2 regions of the Priestia sp. RMT2NF4 genome follow, and region 2 is predicted to be linked to the other one. Evidence: riboswitches for the same ligand, from Rfam matches in the RefSeq annotation. Region 2 holds a riboswitch; the other holds the start of a gene.
What was found. A riboswitch is a leader RNA that binds a small molecule or an ion and turns the genes downstream of it on or off. The one in region 2 is predicted to bind thiamine pyrophosphate.
Positions count from the first base shown of each region.

Region 1: linked by a shared signal. The riboswitch ahead of ACMX9J_RS15010 (acetylornithine deacetylase) and the one ahead of thiM (hydroxyethylthiazole kinase) in region 2 are both predicted to bind thiamine pyrophosphate.

Region 1 covers NZ_JBLQZO010000003.1:293,069-302,247, forward strand. The annotation lists gene ACMX9J_RS14995 (LacI family DNA-binding transcriptional regulator) at 1-720, shown strand, start outside; gene ACMX9J_RS15000 (dihydrodipicolinate synthase family protein) at 869-1,768, shown strand; gene ACMX9J_RS15005 (MFS transporter) at 1,879-3,177, shown strand; TPP riboswitch at 3,357-3,459, shown strand; gene ACMX9J_RS15010 (acetylornithine deacetylase) at 3,574-4,851, shown strand; gene tenA (thiaminase II) at 4,857-5,528, shown strand; gene ACMX9J_RS15020 (ABC transporter ATP-binding protein) at 5,521-6,285, shown strand; gene ACMX9J_RS15025 (ABC transporter permease) at 6,282-7,025, shown strand; gene ACMX9J_RS15030 (ABC transporter substrate-binding protein) at 7,022-8,032, shown strand; gene ACMX9J_RS15035 (ferredoxin) at 8,119-8,364, shown strand; gene hxlB (6-phospho-3-hexuloisomerase) at 8,478-9,035, opposite strand; gene hxlA (3-hexulose-6-phosphate synthase) at 9,046-9,179, opposite strand, start outside.
Region 2 covers NZ_JBLQZO010000001.1:330,944-340,122, reverse strand. The annotation lists gene ACMX9J_RS01690 (RNA polymerase sigma factor) at 1-383, shown strand, start outside; gene ACMX9J_RS01685 (anti-sigma factor) at 380-1,570, shown strand; gene ACMX9J_RS01680 (helix-turn-helix transcriptional regulator) at 1,598-2,050, opposite strand; gene ACMX9J_RS01675 (hypothetical protein) at 2,204-2,824, shown strand; RNA gene ssrS (6S RNA) at 2,934-3,111, shown strand; gene ACMX9J_RS01665 (pyridoxamine 5'-phosphate oxidase family protein) at 3,259-3,687, shown strand; gene thiE (thiamine phosphate synthase) at 3,715-4,359, opposite strand; gene thiM (hydroxyethylthiazole kinase) at 4,373-5,179, opposite strand; TPP riboswitch at 5,255-5,363, opposite strand; gene ACMX9J_RS01650 (MFS transporter) at 5,540-6,757, opposite strand; gene ACMX9J_RS01645 (TetR/AcrR family transcriptional regulator) at 6,854-7,453, opposite strand; gene ACMX9J_RS01640 (GNAT family N-acetyltransferase) at 7,715-8,176, opposite strand; gene ACMX9J_RS01635 (hypothetical protein) at 8,350-8,856, shown strand; gene ACMX9J_RS01630 (UDP-N-acetylmuramoyl-L-alanyl-D-glutamate--2,6-diaminopimelate ligase) at 8,954-9,179, opposite strand, start outside.

The DNA of each region.
Region 1 (9,179 bases), on a different contig from region 2:
CCTACTATTAAATTATTAGTCGAAACGTTTCAAAATGAAGAAGGTATTTCCTCTGTAAAAGGTCTTCAAACATCTTCATATTTTAACGGAGCGATTATTGCGAATACAACGGCAGCTGATGAGGCTTATATTCACCGATCTAAACCTGGTGTTCCGATTGTTTTATTTAATCGTGTATCATCTATATACTCTGTTATACAATCCAAAAATTATGAAGCGGGCCAAGCGGTAGCAGATCATTTTATTCGTAATAATCATCAACATATCAGTATTTTAGTTCCAGACGTGTCTTCACAGGCTTTAGAAGCAGGAGTAAAAGGCGTAACAGATAGAATTGAACAGACTGATGTTACGTATTGTCACCATTACTGTTCATATACAGAACAAGGTGGGTATGACAGCATCAAACAGCTTATTGAACAAGGAAAAGTTCCAACCGCTGTGATTTGTTTGAGTGATCATGTTGCATTAGGAGCTCTTTCTGCTCTTAATGACTACGGCATCTCTGTGCCAGCTGATTGTGAAGTGATGGGATTTGATAACCAAGAGTTCTCTAAATTTACTAACCCAAAACTTTCGACTGTCAATTTGCCGGTAGAAAAAATGGCCTATTGTGCAGGAGAGCTTTTAGTTAAAACAATTTCTGATCCATATGGGGATGTGGACCAACAGATATTTGATTTGGAAATTATTCATCGTAATACAACGAGAATCAAATAAAAAGCAATGCCATTCATGAGGTCTCTTTAAAAAGAGACCGATTTACAAAAATATAAGAGCAAGCTTTTTATTTTTTATTAGTAAAACGTTGTACTAAAACGTTTTACTAAATATAGAGTAATTCACTACTAACAAAGGGGAGAAGGAAATGAAACATTTATACGGAGTTACAACAGCAATGGTTACACCGTTTACTAAAACGGGTGAAGTAGATTTAGAGAAAGTAGTAAATTTAACAGAGTTTTTAATTTCAAAAGGAGTGCACTGCTTGTATCCGCTTGGTACAACGGGCGAGATGCTTCGTCTATCTGTCAAAGAAAGAAAGCAAGTTGCAGAAACAGTAGTGAAACAAGCGGCTAATCGTGTAACCGTATTCATACATGTAGGAGCTATGAATGAAGAAGATACAATTGAGCTTGCAAAACATGCCTATGAAATTGGCGCCGACGGTATCGGAGTAGTTACGCCTATGTTCTTTGGAGCAAACGATAACGAACTAGAAACGTATTTTATAAAAGTAGCAAACAGTGTCCCGAATGATTTTCCCGTATATTTATATAATATTCCTCAGTGTTCAAGCAATGATTTAACGGCAGAGGTAGCTCAAAAAGTGGCAGATTCATGCAAGAATGTAATTGGTATTAAATATAGCTACCCTGACTATTTACGCGTAAATGATTATTTAAATATTAACGATGGAAACTTTTCTGTTCTTCCCGGAACCGATCGTTTATTTTTAGCAGCTCTGTCTATGGGATGTGAAGGAGTTGTCTCCGGTGTATCGGGCGTTTATCCCGAGCCTTTTGTAGAGACTTATAATGCCTTTAAAGCGAATGATTTAGAAAAAGCGAGAAAGATGCAAAAAGTTGCTATTCAATATTGTGAAGCTCTTTTAAACGGAAGCAACATGTCTTATTTTAAAGAAGCATTAAAATTGAGAGGCATTGATGTTGGTGGCATGAGATCTCCTCAAATAGATTTAACAGAAGAAGAAGTCAAAGAATTAGATGATAAACTAAATAGCATTCGTCCAAAGAGCAGTGTTTAATAATTGGTTCATGTTCTGAATAAACTCATGCATTTCTAGTGAACAGGGCTGTTTGATAATAAGCAAACAGCTCATTCACTATAACGATTAAGGTTATGGAGGGATATTCTATGGCGGTTACATCTAAATTAAATGAAAGCGTTAACAAAGATTTAGGTCCTGTAAAGCAAGATGTAAAAAAGACGAATATACGCTGGTGGCTTATTATTGTATTGCTAATTGGAGCAGTTGTTAACTATTTAGACCGCTCTAATTTAAGCATCGCTAATACCACGATTGCCAAAGAGTTTGGGCTGTCTTCTACACAAATGGGTCTTTTGCTTTCAGCTTTTCTCTGGCCATATGCCTTAGCAAATCTACCAGCAGGCTGGCTGGTTGACAAATACGGGCCGAAAAAAATGTTTGCATGGGCATCAGGCCTATGGTCTGTGGCAACGGTAGCAAGTGCATTTACTAACACGTATTCTGCTCTTTATGCCATGAGAATGCTTCTTGGTGTATCGGAGTCTCCTTTTTTTACTTCAGGAATTAAAGTGACGGAAAGATGGTTTAAAAAAGAAGAGCGCGGCCTTCCTACTTCGATTATTAATACAGGGTCTCAAATTGCTAATGCGATTGCTCCGCCACTTCTAACGGTACTGCTTTTAACAATGAGTTGGAGAGGAATGTTTGTTGTTATAGGAGCAGCAGGCTTTATTGTGATGTTTGTTTGGCTAAAGATATACCGAGATCCGGATTATGTTGCCAATAAAGTGAAAGCTGTCCCTAAAGAAGAAATAAAAATCAGTCATACCTCACAAGCAAAATGGTCACAGCTGTTTAAATATAAAAGCACATGGTTTATGATTATCGGGAATTTCGGAATTATGTTTACGATATGGGTTTATTTAACTTGGCTTCCTAGCTACTTAGAAACAGAGCGCGGTTTTAGCCTAAAACAAACGGGCTGGATTGCTGCTATTCCGTTTCTAGCAGGAATCATAGGAGTGTTGCTTGGTGGTGTAATTTCAGATAGATTTATTCGAAAAGGAATTAATGCAGTAACGGCAAGAAAAATACCAATTGTAGGCGGGGCAATCTTAGCCGCAGCATCGGTAGCACCCGTTCCTTTTATTGATAATGCAGCCTTAAGTATTGTCTTATTGTCGATTGGCTACTTCGCGTCACAGCTGCCATCAGGCGTCATTTGGACTCTAGCGGCGGATATTGCACCAAAGGAACAAGTTGCTTCACTCGGCGCTATTCAGAACTTCGGTGGATTTCTAGGAGCGGCAATGGCTCCTATCGTAACAGGGTTTATATTAGATGCAACGGGAACTTTTACGGCGGTTTTCCTGTTAGGAGCAGGACTGCTTTTAATTGGTGCTATTAGTTATGGCGTATTTTTAAAGAAGCCAATAGCTAACTAGTAATGTCACAAAAACAAAGAGCACACACTGCATGAAAAAGGTGTGTGCTTTTTCTTTTACTACTAAAAAGGAAACTATTTTCATTACCATATCATGAACCTTTCTATTGAATAAAACGCTTTACTATGATAAAACTATTACAGGTAAACATATGATAATAGATTAATTTCATAGAGATACAACACCACTAGGGGTGCTTTCGAAGCTGAGAGAGACGATAAGTCTTAACCCTTATAACCTGAACTAGGTAATACTAGCGTAGGAAAGAGGTATTGTAATGGATGTTTTGTATGGGATTTCCTTACGAACTCGTTATAATAATTTTGTGTACATAAACAAAAACACTTCTTTCCTGCGAAAGAAGTGTTTTTTTATGCGTAAAGGAAGGTGTCATACATGAAAGAAACAATTGATTTGCTTGTCAAACAGGTAGAGGAGCGCAAAGGAGAGTTAATCCAGTTATTAACAACGCTTGTTTCGTATAAAACGCCAGCGCCTCCTGCACGAAATTCTCATGAAGCGCAGCTGTACGTAGCGGATTTTCTTAAAAACTGCGGTTTTTCCATTGATATGTGGGACTTATATTCTAACGACCCTATCGTAGTGGGAACGTTAAAAGGACAAAAATCGGCTGACTATCAAAGCTTGATTATTAACGGCCATATGGATGTTGCTGAGGTACAAGAAAATGAAAATTGGGAAACCAATCCGTTTGAAGCTGTTGTGAAAGACAATATGATAATTGGACGCGGAGTTGCTGATATGAAAGGCGGTTTGGCGGGAGCATTATTTGCTGTGCAGCTTTTAACAGAAGCAGGAATCGAGCTGCCAGGAGACTTGATTTTTGAATCCGTTGTAGGAGAAGAAGTAGGAGAGGCAGGTACGCTGCAATGCTGTCAGAAAGGGTATACAGCTGATTTTGCGCTTGTAGTCGATACAAGTGATTTACATATTCAAGGTCAAGGCGGAGTGATCACGGGATGGATTACGATAAAAAGCAGTAAAACCTATCATGACGGTACACGCCGAAGTATGATTCATGCTGGAGGAGGGCTGTTAGCCGCAAGCGCTATTGAAAAGATGGCAAAAGTGATCGGAGGGCTACAAGAATTGGAGCGTCACTGGGCTGTTACAAAGAGCTATCCAGGATTTTTGCCAGGGACAAATACGATTAATCCAGCAGTAATCGAAGGCGGAAGACATGCTGCTTTTATTGCAGATGAATGCAGGCTGTGGATCACCGTTCACTATTATCCTAATGAATCGTACGACCAAGTATCAAAAGAAGTGGAAAAATATATTATAGCTATTGCAAAAGCAGATCCATGGTTAAAAGATAATCTGCCAACCTTTGAATGGGGAGGCACATCAATGATTGAAGACAGAGGAGAAATCTTTCCGTCATTAGAAATTGATGAAAATCATGCAGGAGTGCAGCTGCTTGCAAATACTCATGAACAAATGGAAGGGAAAAAGCCTCCAATTGATGTGTCAACTAGCGTAACAGACGGGGGATGGCTAGCTGATGCGGGAATTCCCGCCGCTATTTACGGTCCGGGAAATTTAGCAAATGCACATGCTGTGAACGAACAATTAGATATTAATCAGCTTGTTCAATATACAAAAGTGATAGTGCAGTTCATTTATACGTGGCTGCATACGCATAAGGAGTGATCATCATGAAATTTAGTGAACGATTATACGAAAAGCTGCAGCCTATTTGGCGTCAAAATCATAATCATCCCTTCGTACAGGGGATGGGAGATGGAACGCTTGAAAAGGAGAAGTTTCGCTTCTACATGATTCAAGATTACCTTTACCTAATTGATTATGCCAAATTATTTGCGATTGGAGCCATGAAAGCTACCGATCTTCAAACGATGGGGAAATTTGCAGCCCTTTTAGATTCTACATTAAACGAAGAAATGAGTCTGCACCGTGAGTATGCCAAGAAATTTGAAATCAGCGAAAAAGAATTAGAAAAAGCGCAGCCATCTCCTACAACGCTTGCATACACGCACTATATGCTGCACGTTGGTCAAAGTGGAACATTAGCTGAATTAGTAGCCGCTCTTTTGCCTTGTATGTGGAGCTACTGGGAAATAGGAAAAGAACTTAGTGAAAAGCCTGGAGCTAACAATGAGTTTTACCGTGAGTGGATTGAAATGTACAGCTCAGAAGAATTTGGAGAACTGGCGACATGGTGTATCAATTTATTTGACTCACTTACTGAAGATAAATCAGAAGTGGAATTAGAAAAGCTTGAAGAAATTTTCTTGAATACGACGCGTTTTGAGTATATGTTCTGGGATATGGCTTATAACGAAGCGATGTGGCCAATTCATGAATAGGTCTGTGTTATCTTTTCAAAACGTCAGTTTTACGTACAAGAACGGTGATCAAGCGATTTTAAAATCATTAAACTTAGACGTGAAAGAAGGCGAGTTTGTCAGTATCGTTGGAGCGAGCGGCTCTGGGAAAAGTACGTTGTTTCGTCTCATTACAGGTCTTGAACAGCAGAGTGAAGGCGATATCGTGATTAACGGAAAGTCTTATGAAAAGCGACTAGGAAAAGTAGGCTATATGCCGCAGCAAGATTTGCTGCTTCCGTGGCGTACGATTCTAGACAATGCAGCACTGCCTCTTGAGCTTCACAATGTATCAAAAGCAAGTGCTCATAAGCAAGTGTCTCAGCTGCTTGAAGAGTTTGGCCTAAAAGGGTATGAAAACCGTTTTCCAAGTGATTTATCCGGAGGGATGAAGCAGCGCGTTTCTTTTCTTCGGACGGTATTAAGCGGTTCTAACGTGCTGCTTTTAGATGAGCCTTTTAGTGCACTTGATGCAATCACACGTTTATCGATGCAGGAATGGCTGCTTGACCAATGGCAAAAGCGTAAGCATAGCATCTTATTTATCACTCATGACGTCAATGAAGCGCTTTTTTTATCAGATCGCATTTTTATCTTTTCAGACAAGCCAGTAAGTTGTCTTGAAGAAATTCAAGTGCCGCTTAGCAGACCTCGAACGCAAAAAGATCTGAATCAACAGCGAGTGCTTGATGTGAAAGATTATTTAATTGAACAGCTAAGATCGAAGGTGAACACATGAAAAAGTACGGGGCTTCAGTGATTTTAGTAGTCATTTTGATGGCTGCTTGGGAAATTGGAGCACGCATTGTAAACTATCCGTTTATTTTACCAACGCCCAGCGGTATTTTAACGAAGCTTTGGGAGCTGCGAATGGATTTATTGTTTAAGCATTTACCAGCTACGTTATCTATTGTCGTAATTGGGCTTGTAATATCCGTTGTGCTAGGGGTTCTGCTAGCTGTGTGGATGAATTGGAGTCCGCTTATTGAGCGTGCTTTTTATCCGCTTATTATTGCGTCACAAATGATTCCGACCATTGCCATTGCTCCTGTATTTGTGCTGTGGTTTGGCTACTCCATTTGGAGCAAAGTGATTGTGACCGTATTAATTACGTTTTTTCCCATTACCGTTAGCACATTTGACGGGCTTCGTTCTACAAACAAAGAGTTAAAAGAACTCATGTTAACGATGGGAGCAACAAAAAAAGATATTTTCTTTAAGTTGAACATTCCTTCTGCACTGCCTCATTTTTATTCGGGACTCAAAGTAGCGGTTACCTTTAGTATAATAGGTGCTGCCATTGGGGAATGGTTGGGTGCGCAAGCAGGCTTAGGATATTTCAGTCGTCGCATGATGACACAGTTTGATGCAGCTGGTGTATTTGCACCAATTGTGATTTTATCCGCGCTCGGTATTTTATTTTTTATTATTGTAGTAGGTTTCGAAAAACGTTCATTAAAGTGGAGGAAAACAGAATGAAAAAATGGTTTGCGATTAGCTTAAGCCTGCTGCTTGTTTTGATGCTCGCTGCTTGCGGTCAGGACAAGGAAAATAAAGCTGGTGACAGTAAAAAATTAAAAGACGTTACAATTATGCTTGATTGGTATCCAAATGCAGTGCACAGCTTCATTTACGCTGCACAAGAAAAAGGATATTTCAAAAAAGAAGGGCTGAATGTAAAAGTACAATTTCCTGCTAATCCAACAGACTCGCTTAATTTAGCAGCTGCAGGGAAAGTCACGCTTGGCCTTTACTATCAGCCTGATGTAGCAATGGCACGAGCAAATGAAGATGTGCCGGTAAAGTCGGTAGGAGCGATTGTAAGATCTCCGCTAAACCGGGTTGTGGCATTGAAAGATAGCGGTATTAAGCGTCCTAAAGATTTAGAAGGAAAAGTAGTAGGATACAGCGGAACACCATTAAGTGAATCTGTTCTAAAGAAAATGGTGAAAAGCGATGGAGGAGATCCGAATAAAGTAAAACTAGTAGACGTAGGGTTTGAGTTAAATTCATCGCTGATTAGCAAAAAAGTAGATGCTGTAATAGGTGCGTATATTAACCACGAAGTACCATTGCTTCACAAAAAAGGATACAAAACGGTTGACATTGATCCGTCAGATTACGGCGTGCCATCTTATTACGAGCTAGTGGCCGTTACAGGGGATCAAACGTGGGCAAAAGATGCTGATACGATTAAAGCGTTTTGGCGTGCCGCGACAAAAGGGTATGAATACACGGAGAAACATCCAAAAGAATCACTTCAAATTTTGTTAGATAATCAAGATAAATCAAACTTCCCGCTTGAAAAAGATGTGGAAACAAAAAGTTTGAATATCTTACTTCCAAAAATGAAGTCTGAACAAGGATTCGGCAGTCAAACGAAAGAATCATGGCAATCAAATGTTAACTGGTTAAAAGAGTCAGGGTTAATTAAGAAAAAGCCAAATGTAGATGAGATGTTTGAGAATATTGGGGAATCTCAGTAAATAATTTAAGACGAATTTAAAAAAACCTCCTTATACTGAACGTAACTTTCTGAAAGAGAAAGTGAAAAGGTCAAGGAGGTTTTTTTATGGCTTTTACGATAGTAGAGAAGGAAACATGTATTGCTTGCGGAGCATGTGGAGGGAGTGCGCCAGATCTTTATGATTATGATTCAGAAGGTCTTGCTTATGCCGTATTAGATAACAACGAAGGAACAAAAGAAGTTCCTGAACATCAGCAAGATGAGATGATGGAAGCGTACGAAGGGTGTCCAACAGACTCGATTAAAGTTGCAGAGCAGCCGTTTTATGGAGATGCAGCAAAATTCGAATAGGGCTTTTGAAAAAATAAATAATGATAAAGTACATTTAGTTATCTGATAAGTGAATATTTGGTTATATAGAAAGTTCCAAAACAAAAAAGGTCTTGCCTAGGCAAGACCTTTTTCTACTCTAAATTTGCATGCTTTCCGTACATCGTATGAGTATCAAGTTCTTTCTTCTCCATGAAGCGAAGAATCAGCGCATCGTAAAAAAGAAGAAGCGTTTGTTCAAACAGTGACGCCATAGGCTGTACGGTTTGATAACTGCTTTGTTCTTGATCCTTCGGAGCGCCGGGCAGCTTCACGATGAAGTCAGCCAGCTTGCCAAGCGTGGAATCGGGGGAAATCGTGACTACTCCAACTTTTCCTCCAAGTTCTTTTGCTTTTTGAGCAATAGGAATCAAGCTCTTCGTTTCGCCAGAACCTGATCCGATGATTAATAAATCATCCTGCGTGAAAGTGGACGTCACGGTTTCTCCAATGACATAAGCATCAATGCCCATATGCATCATACGCATAGCAAACGACTTGCCCATAAGACCTGAACGGCCTGCTCCTGTGACAAACACTTTTTTAGATGAGATGATGCCATTTACAAGCTGTTCAGCTTCATCGTCAGCGATTAGAGCTGTTGTTTGTAAAAGCTCATTCATAACCGTTTTTAAATGTTCGCTCGTCTGCATAGAAAGCTCCTTAATTTGTAATAAGCTCTTTCATTTGAGAAGCAACTGATTTTTTATCATCTTGGCTCGTGATGCCTCCGCCAACGATAACAAGATCAGGCTGTGCTTTTACTACTTCAGGTAAAGATTCTAATTTAATGCCGC
Region 2 (9,179 bases):
AGACCTTTTACCGGGCACTTTTACACTTAGAAACGTATAAAGGCGAGGAAGTAAAGCCTTGGCTGTTCAAAATTGCTTATCACGCCTTTATTGACTGGTATCGAAAAGAAAAAAAACGCCCTACTGTCGAAATAGAAGAATGGCACTTTACTCCTCAGCCAAGTGCTGAAGAACAAGTGATGATTCAAAGTGAAATCGACGGCTGGCTTTCTGATGTATCTGCTTTGCCTCCGGCTAAGCAGAATATTGTACTGTTACGAGATTATCATGGCTTCACATATGAAGAGATTGCAGAAATGACTGGCTTTACTCTGTCAAAAGTGAAAATGGACTTGTATCGTGGTCGTCAACAATTGAAAAAAAGAAAGGAAGAGGACGGATGAGCTGTCAAGATATGAAGCATCAATGGGAAAAATATAAAAACGGCACTTTGACAGACAAAGAAGCAGAAACACTTGAACAACATACGGAAAATTGTGAAGCATGCTCAGCTCATTTAGAGCACTTGCTAACCGAAGATGAACCGTTATCGCCAACTCCATCAACTACTTCACTAAATGACGATACGATGTTGGATAATAAAAAAGTGAAAAAGTCCATTTATATGGCCAAATGGAAGCAGCGCCTTTCAAATGTGACAACTGTCATTAGCTCTGTCGTTCTGCTATGGATGATCGGCAGCTTTTTATCCATTGTATATTATCATCAATCAAAAACCGAATACATAAATAGCGTCAATCAAGCGGCTATCGAATCTGCTTTTCCGAACGTTCATATACGTGAAACCACTTCTGATACACAGTCCTTTTTCCGAATGCAGTCGCAAATGGACGCTTATAAGCAAATTGGACGTGAAGAGCAGGCCATTGGGACGTTTACATTTCATCAGCTGTTTGATAAAACGAGCGGTGTAGAAAAAGAATTTTCCGGCGGTAAATACGACCTTAACCTTTCCTTTGTCTATCCTGATCAAAAAAAACTAAAGCTACATGCAAAAGAGTATAAGGAATGGACGAATGAAACATGGAATGCATTAGAAAACCTACCAAAAGGAACGGTAAGCGAAGTGGCTATTTCTTTTGATGATACGTATTCGCTAAAAGAAGTTCAGCAAAAAATGAACGCCATCGACAGCCGTGATTTTTCTACCTCTTGGTACGCGCTTAATACAGGGAACGAACAAAAAACAAGCACAAAAGATGAGCCCTTAATTGACTTAACATCAACATTTGGTTTTCCAGAGTTTTTAGACTTGCCTTACGAGCACAAAGGAAATCAAACGCACTCTACTAGCAAGTCGAACGTTTTAAATATGATGAAACTATTAGCCGATAATGAAGAAACAGTCCAAAAAGTTCGTCAGCTAGACCATTCCGATTTGTTGCTAAAGCAGCGATATTCTTATGTAAAGAAACATGGAGTCGGTGTGTACGGCGTTGTGATTACAGGACCTACCAAAAAGCTGCTGAAATTAAAAAATGATCCGTCTATCACCTACGCGTCACTTGGAGATGTAGAGCTATGGAATTGGTTCAACCGCCCTTCATCCGGCACGTTAATGAATCAGTAACAAGCACTTGAAAACAAGTGCTTGTTTTTATTTCTTCGTTAATTCTTCAAACCTTTCTACAGCTTCGCTTTTATCAAATGAACTAAACCATCGATAGTCTTGGTCATCTAAAATACGATAGTGCTGACTAATCATATTTTGCTGCAGACGAAAAGAACCTTCTTTTTGAATCTCTTTCCACCATACTCTTCCTCCGAGCGTTTTATCTTTTGGAGAAGATACGCCGTTATGAGCAATGATTTCTACTACTTCTAAGGGGACGTCTCCTAAAACCGATTGAAGGATTTCACTGTCACGAAACAAACCGCATACTGCAACAGTGGTCGTCCACCCTGCTTCCGTGCGCCCTTTTTCAATTTGAACCAATGTTTTTTTTGAAATACCAATAACTTCAGCCATTCTGTCTTGTGAATAGTTTCTTTCTAAACGAATTAATCGTATTTTATCCGATACGGATTTAATCACTTCTTGTTTATCCATTTTTACAGCCCTTTCTTTCTATACACGCACATGTCTTTAGTGTAATATTACACCTAATTAAAGAAGAGTTTCAAGCGTTTCCCTTCATCACAAAACGGGGAAATATACTGAAATGGTTTTTGTATACTAAAACAATTAAAAGGAGTTGAGAATATGTACATCATTGTATGGACTATGCTTGTACTATACGCCTTTCTGCTAGCTCCGGGAGCAAGCGCCGCTGATGATATGCTGTTTAAAAACCTTGTCACAGGAAATTTTCAACAGGTAGATCCGCTCGTAGTTATGGTATTCTCTTTTTTAGGACTTTTCCCAGTATTGTTCATGGTAATGATTTGTAAAAAAGATACGTACAAACTGCCTGGATGGCCATTTTCTCTCCTATCATTTGCGCTTGGAGCTTTTTCTCTATTGTTCTATTATCATTGGAAAGGGCAAAAAGTTCGAACACGTTCGCGTATTCCTTCACGTTTCATTGCCATCATTTCTTCTCGTCTATGGATTGGACTATGCTTAGCACTCACGATTGCTGGTTACGTATACGGACTATCCATAGGTTCAATAAGAGCTTATGAAGATGCTTTTATGCAGTCACAGCTTGTTAGCGTGATGACCGCTGATTTTTTTGTTTTAACGTGGCTTTCTTATTCCGTTATGACAAAAGAAAAGATAGCATCCCGGCCTTACCTTCTCTTATGTTTCATTCCAGTTGCGGGCCCTTTTTTTATTTTGTTACGGCATAACCGCCAAGATGTTAGAGAAGAAAAACTTTAAATAAAAGTCTTGCGTTCCATTCATTATTCCGTTATAATCATTTCTTGTACGATGAAAGTTGATTAATTAGAAAACATTTATATATCGGCATTTTATTTACATTTGTTATACATACCTGCGCTGTGCGTATACTCATGTTGTCTTAAACCTTTGAGTGTTAAAAGGGAGCTCAAAATTTAGCTGCAGATAGCACGCCCTTCTTGGGACGCTAAACCCGGCTATGAGGGCACCCACCTAGTAGATCTGGGTATTTAAGACACTTAGGGTTACGGCAGTGCGGGCTTATTTTTTAGTTAGCTGTAGCTAGCTTTTTTTATTTTTTCATTTATTAGTTTACATAATTATTTTATTGTTAACTTATATTTTTTTTAGACATGTATGTTTTATTTATCTTCGATTGAGGAACATAAAAAGTAATAAAGGAGATGGATAAAATGAATGAACAAAAAATTGCTAAAAAAGTAAATGAAGTATTAGAAGGAAATCGTGTAGGAACATTAGCCACAGTTGTAAACAACAAACCCCACTCTCGCTATATGACATTTTTCAGCGATGAAGATGGTATCGCTCTTTACACACCAACAAATATCAATACACATAAGGCAGAAGAAATTGAAGCCAATCCGAACGTGCACGTACTATTAGGCTACAGCGGCGAAGGATATGGCGATCAATACTTAGAATTATCTGGGACAGCTGTTCTTCGTACCGGTGATCAATTAAAAGGACGTATATGGAACGATCACATGAAAGAATGGTTTGACGGTCCAAATGACCCTGAGTATGTTGTTCTGGAAATTACACCAAACGAAATTCGCTTTATGAATGAAGGCGAAGAAACTCCTCAAACCGTTCAGCTATAATAAAAAAGCGCACACTGTGCGCTTTTTTTATTTTCCTACCGCTTCTTTCAATTGAGCTGCTTTTTCTTTTGGAGACGCTGCTAAGCTAATCGCGGTAATAATAGAAACACCATCTGCACCTGCTTCTACTACTTGTTTGGCATTTTCAGGCGTGATGCCACCGATTCCTACAATTGGAAAGTCAATATTCTGGTTTCGCACTTCTTCAATTAATTTTGTACCTTGCACTGCTTTTGCGTCTTTTTTTGTAGAAGTAGGAAAAACAGGTCCCATTCCTACATAATCCGCCCCGTCTTTTATGGCTTGCTGCAGCTCTTGTACATTATGAACAGAGACGCCCACAATTCCTTTTCCTATTTTTTCTCGAACAATATGAGCTTTTTCATCTTCTTGTCCAATATGAACGCCATCTGCTTGTAAGCGGATCGCTAAGTCAAGATCATCATTCACAACAAAAGGAACGCTGTGCTGCTGACAAATTTGCTGAAGTTCCTTCGCCAGCTGATATTTCGCTTCTCCTGTTAAGGCACCCTCGCCTTTTTCACGAAATTGAAACACGGTAACGCCGCCTTCAATTGCTTCTTTTAATACTTCTTTCGGATCTTTTTTACAGTTATTGCTGCCCATTATAAAATAAACTTTCAGCAGCTTTTTAATTTCTTCGTTTGTCATTTTCCCGCTCCTTTTAACGTTGATGTACTCTTGCATATGATTCAATATCCTGTCCAGATAAAAGATGAAGCTGATTTAACAGCTCAATTTGAAAGCTCCCCGGCCCTTCTTCACCTTTTTTCGCTGCGGCGATTTCACCTGCCACTCCGTAAAAACTTAAAGCAGCAACGCTTGCCTCGACATATTCTTTTTCTACAGCCGCGAAAGCTCCTATAATTGATGTCAGCAGACATCCAGTACCCGTCACCTTCGTAAATAACGGGTGACCGTTGTCTACTGTATACGTCGTGTTTCCATCGGTGATCACATCTTGTTTCCCCGTAATAACAATCACTGTATCTAATTTGTTCGCTGCTTTCTCAGCAAGTTCAATGACGTCTCCTTGCCCTTCTAATGAATCAACGCCTTTAATGAGCCATGACTCGCCTACTACATTCGCAACTTCAGCAGCGTTACCGCGAATAACGGCAATATTTAATTCTTCTACAAGCTGACGTGCCACTTCTGTACGAAACGGTGTCGCTCCGGCTCCTACAGGATCGAAAATAACCGGCACGCCGTTTTCATTTGCTGATTTTCCTGCTATTCTCATCGCTTCTACTTCTTGAGCCGTCAGTGTACCCATATTTAAGACAAGCGCTCCGGCGATTCGAGCCATGTCAGCCACTTCTTCCTTCGCATAAGCCATAACAGGTGACGCTCCTAGGGCAAGCAGTCCATTTGCTGTAAAATTGGTTACCACAACATTCGTAATATTATGAACAAGCGGACTTGTATCTCTTACTTTTTCTAATTGAGCTGAAATTTTACTAATATCCATGTTCTCTCACTCTTTTCATTTAGTTTTAACACTGCAAAAAAAAGACAAAAAAGCACCTTGCATGCGCAAAGTGCTTTGGTATGTACTCACATTCCCTGCGCTGGCATTATCCAACAGGTTCAAATGGTCAACAGGCGCCCCTGTACTCTCAGCCTGCCCCGCGCAAGCTCCCATACTATTTATTACTACGTTTAAAGTTTACTATTAACTTTTTTTATTTGCAACCATTTCACTGTTTTGCCCATAAAATAAAGCTTCGTTATAGGCTGAGTGGTGTTGTAAATCTTACAGCTTTACTAAAAGCATCATTAAAAGACCTCCAGTAAACTACTGGAGGTCTTCTATCCCCTAAAAATTCTATCATTTCTCTTGAATCGCTTGATTTCTCACAGCTGTTTTTCGGTCCTTCCCTGCTCTTAAAGAGAAAAGAAAACAAAGCAGCAGTACAAGTGCAGCTGATACGTACGGGTAATTAATGTTTATATCAAAAAGAAAGCCTGCTACAACAGGTCCAATAATATTACCAAGACTTGTATAAGCAGAATTTAGTCCGGCTACATACCCTTGGTCGTCTTGTGCCATCATCGACATTTGCGTGCTGATTGCCGGACGTAAAATATCTGTTGCTAAAAAGACGATAAATGTCACAACAATAATAAGCCAGTACGTGTGCACAAATAGCGTAAGTAAAATAAAAAGTCCCGTCATCATCAAGCAAAACGAAATCACTCTTTTTTCACCGAATTTATTTAAAATCCAGCCAAAAATCGTAACCTGCACAACAGCCCCTGCAATAGAGCCAAACGTAATAACAAACGCAATATCTTTTGGCGTAAAGCTAAATTTATGATCAACAAATAGTGAAAAGATCGTTTCATAATTGGATAATCCAAACGATGTCACAAAAACGATAATTAAACTTAAAAAATAAGGTTCTTTGTAGGAATTCATAAGCTGCAGTAGCAGCCGATCTTCTTTTGGATTCTCATTGTTTGAAACAGCATGACCTTGTACAGGACGAGACTCCGGCAAAACAAAAAGCGTAATCACTGCAGCCAAGCCTCCTGCTACTGCGGCCATGTAAAATGGCACGCGCATGCCGTATTCAGCTAAAAAGCCTCCAATACCGGGCCCGATAATAAATCCTGTTGTAATCGCTGCCGTCACATAGCCCATTCCTTTAGCGCGTTCTTTAGCAGACGTCACGTCCGCTGTATAGGCCATAACAGCAGGCATAATAAGCGCGGCTCCGACCCCACCTAGCATTCTGGATACAAATAATAAAAGAGGTGTACTCACTGAACCAAAGAACCATTCAGACAGGGCAAAAACAATCATTCCCGCTACAATAATTTTCTTTCTCCCTAACGAATCGGATAATCGCCCCGCTAAAGGCGAAAACAGAAATTGAGTTAGTGAAAACACCGCTACTAAAAGCCCCATCACGCTGCCGTTGATATGAAGCTCCGTCATATAGGTTGGCATAATTGGAATAACGAGACCGATTCCCGTAAAGATAATAAAAATATTTAGCATGAGCAGCAAAATCGCCGCTCGATTTCTTAACAATAATGACATATAAACCTCCTGATTACAAAAATACTGAACGTTCGGTCTATAAAAATACAAAATAATGAGGGATTACTCATTGCCGCAATAAGCATCCCCGCTTATTTAAGAAGACCTTGCTATAATTCCGTTTAAAAATACATCGATTGCTGAATGGTAAAGCTGCAGGGCATTTTCCGTACTCGTTTTTCGAGACATGCGGCTCATTCCAACAAACAACCCTTCTAAAATTACTGCAAGTTGCTCTGCATTTTTATGAGAAAACTCGCCTTCATCGATGCCCTGTTGCAAAAGTTCCCGGTTAAACTCCACGTGTCGTTTCACCATCTCATCAATTCGCTCTTCGATGTCGCTGCCCTTCTCCTCGTTGTTAAAAAACTCATCCGCAGCTTTCGTAAGAGGATGATTCAAATCATCTAAAATGATTTGCTCCGCTATTCCAAAAAGCTTATCTCTTGTTGTTTTGTAAAGAGACTCTCTTTCTTTCCAGTTTCGTTCCCACTCAAGATCCCATTCGTCTATTAAATAAAGAAAAAGCCCTTCTTTACTTTTAAAGTGATAATAAATATTCCCTTTACTGCTTCCCGTAGCTTCTACAATTTCCTCAATAGATGTAGCTTTATAGCCTTTTTGAGAAAACAATGCTTTAGCGGCATCTGCCACTTTTCTTTTGGTTTGTTCACTTTGAAGCTTTTTTTTATTCAAGCTATTTCCACCGCCCCGTACATTTATTATTTATACTGAACATTCGTTTTGTATTATCTGACACCTATACTACATAGGAAAAACCTTTTTGTCTAGTGAGAAAACCTAGTTTATACCTTTTTATATGAATCATGACCAAAACAAAGCCTCCTAAAAAGGCTTTGCCTAAAAAGCTTACTTGCTAACAGGATAAATGACAGCTGCTTGCCCGCACAGTTTGCATACAAATAAACAAATCATCTGCGCCTTCTTTCCTGTCTTTTACTCATTCAATTTCTTTGTCATAAACACACTGTATGGATCTTCTTTGTAGGTAGAAAACGGTTCGCACTCGTAAAATCCAAAACTGGCGTATAGCTTTCTAGCCGGTTCAAAAGCGGGTGCGGATCCTGTTTCTAAGCTTAAGCGTCGGTACCCTCGTTTTTGCGCTTCATTTATTATGTACTGCAGCAGCTCTCTAGCAATTCCTTTCCGCAAATGAGCGGTAGCTGTTCGCATCGATTTAATTTCTCCGTGGTGCTCATCTAACTCTTTTACAGCTCCGCACCCTGCTAGCTGACTTCCTTCCCACACGCTCCAAAACGTAATATGACGTTGTTTTAAACTTTCAATATCTAGAGCATGAATACTTTCAGGGGGGGAATGTAAGTTCATTCCTTGGAGGTGAGAACTTACTAGTTCAATAACTTCATTGTTCGTTAAGTGGTCTCTTTTTATTTTAATCATCTTCTCTTCCTTCCTGCTACTAAAGGGTGGTCAACTACAAACCGACTTATGAATACATTCACTGCCGACCTTTAAAAATCCTTTTATACACTCCCTTCTTTTTCTCCAGTTATTAAAACAGACTTTGCCAAGCAGATGTTTCATACATTGTTAAACGGAGGTGAAATTCGTTGAAGAAAGTTTTATTTTGTCTTGTCCCTCTTTTGTTTTTATTATCCGCCTGCTTTAGTGATCCTGTTCAAGATGATTTAATCGATTATAACAATCAAGATTTAAAGAAAGCCGCTCAGCTTGAAAAAGAGGCGATTGACGCATACGATTCCGTTACAGGCGCTAACTACACAAGTGACGCTGTTATGTACGATACGATGACGAGTGAAGTCATTCCTACCTATCGTAAATTTGTTGACGAACTGGAAAACATCGATGTAGAAACCGACGATCTTCGAAAGGTTCATGAAGGCTATATAAAGGCTGCCAATACCCAGTATAATGCTTTTATTAAAATTGTCAGTGCTTTGGAAAAGCAGGACCGCAACCTTATTGCTGAGGCAAACGCTATGCTTGATGAAGCACGAAAAGGTATACGCGATTACAATGCAGCTATTAAAAAGCTGGCTAAAGAACATGATGTAAAAATTGAAGAACCAAAAACACAGCGCGAAAACAGCCTATAGTTCCCATGCAAAAAGAAGGTCTCTAAAGACAGTAAGAGACCTTCTTTCGTATGATGTTTCAATTTCTCCACGTTCGTTCAATAAATGAAGAAGAATATCAGGAAATATTGCTTAACGATGCATAATAAGAGGCAATAATTTCTTCATCTGAATGCGGAATTTCGTTTCCTTTTACAAGCTGAGCGCCGTTAATACAGCCGCTTGTAAGTAAGATAATATCATTCGCCTTTCCTAAAGAAAGCGACTTTAATACTCCTTCTGTTCGAGTAGGGGCGCGGTGAATATTGCTTGCGCTCGGATTCGAAAAACCTGTCATCACTTGA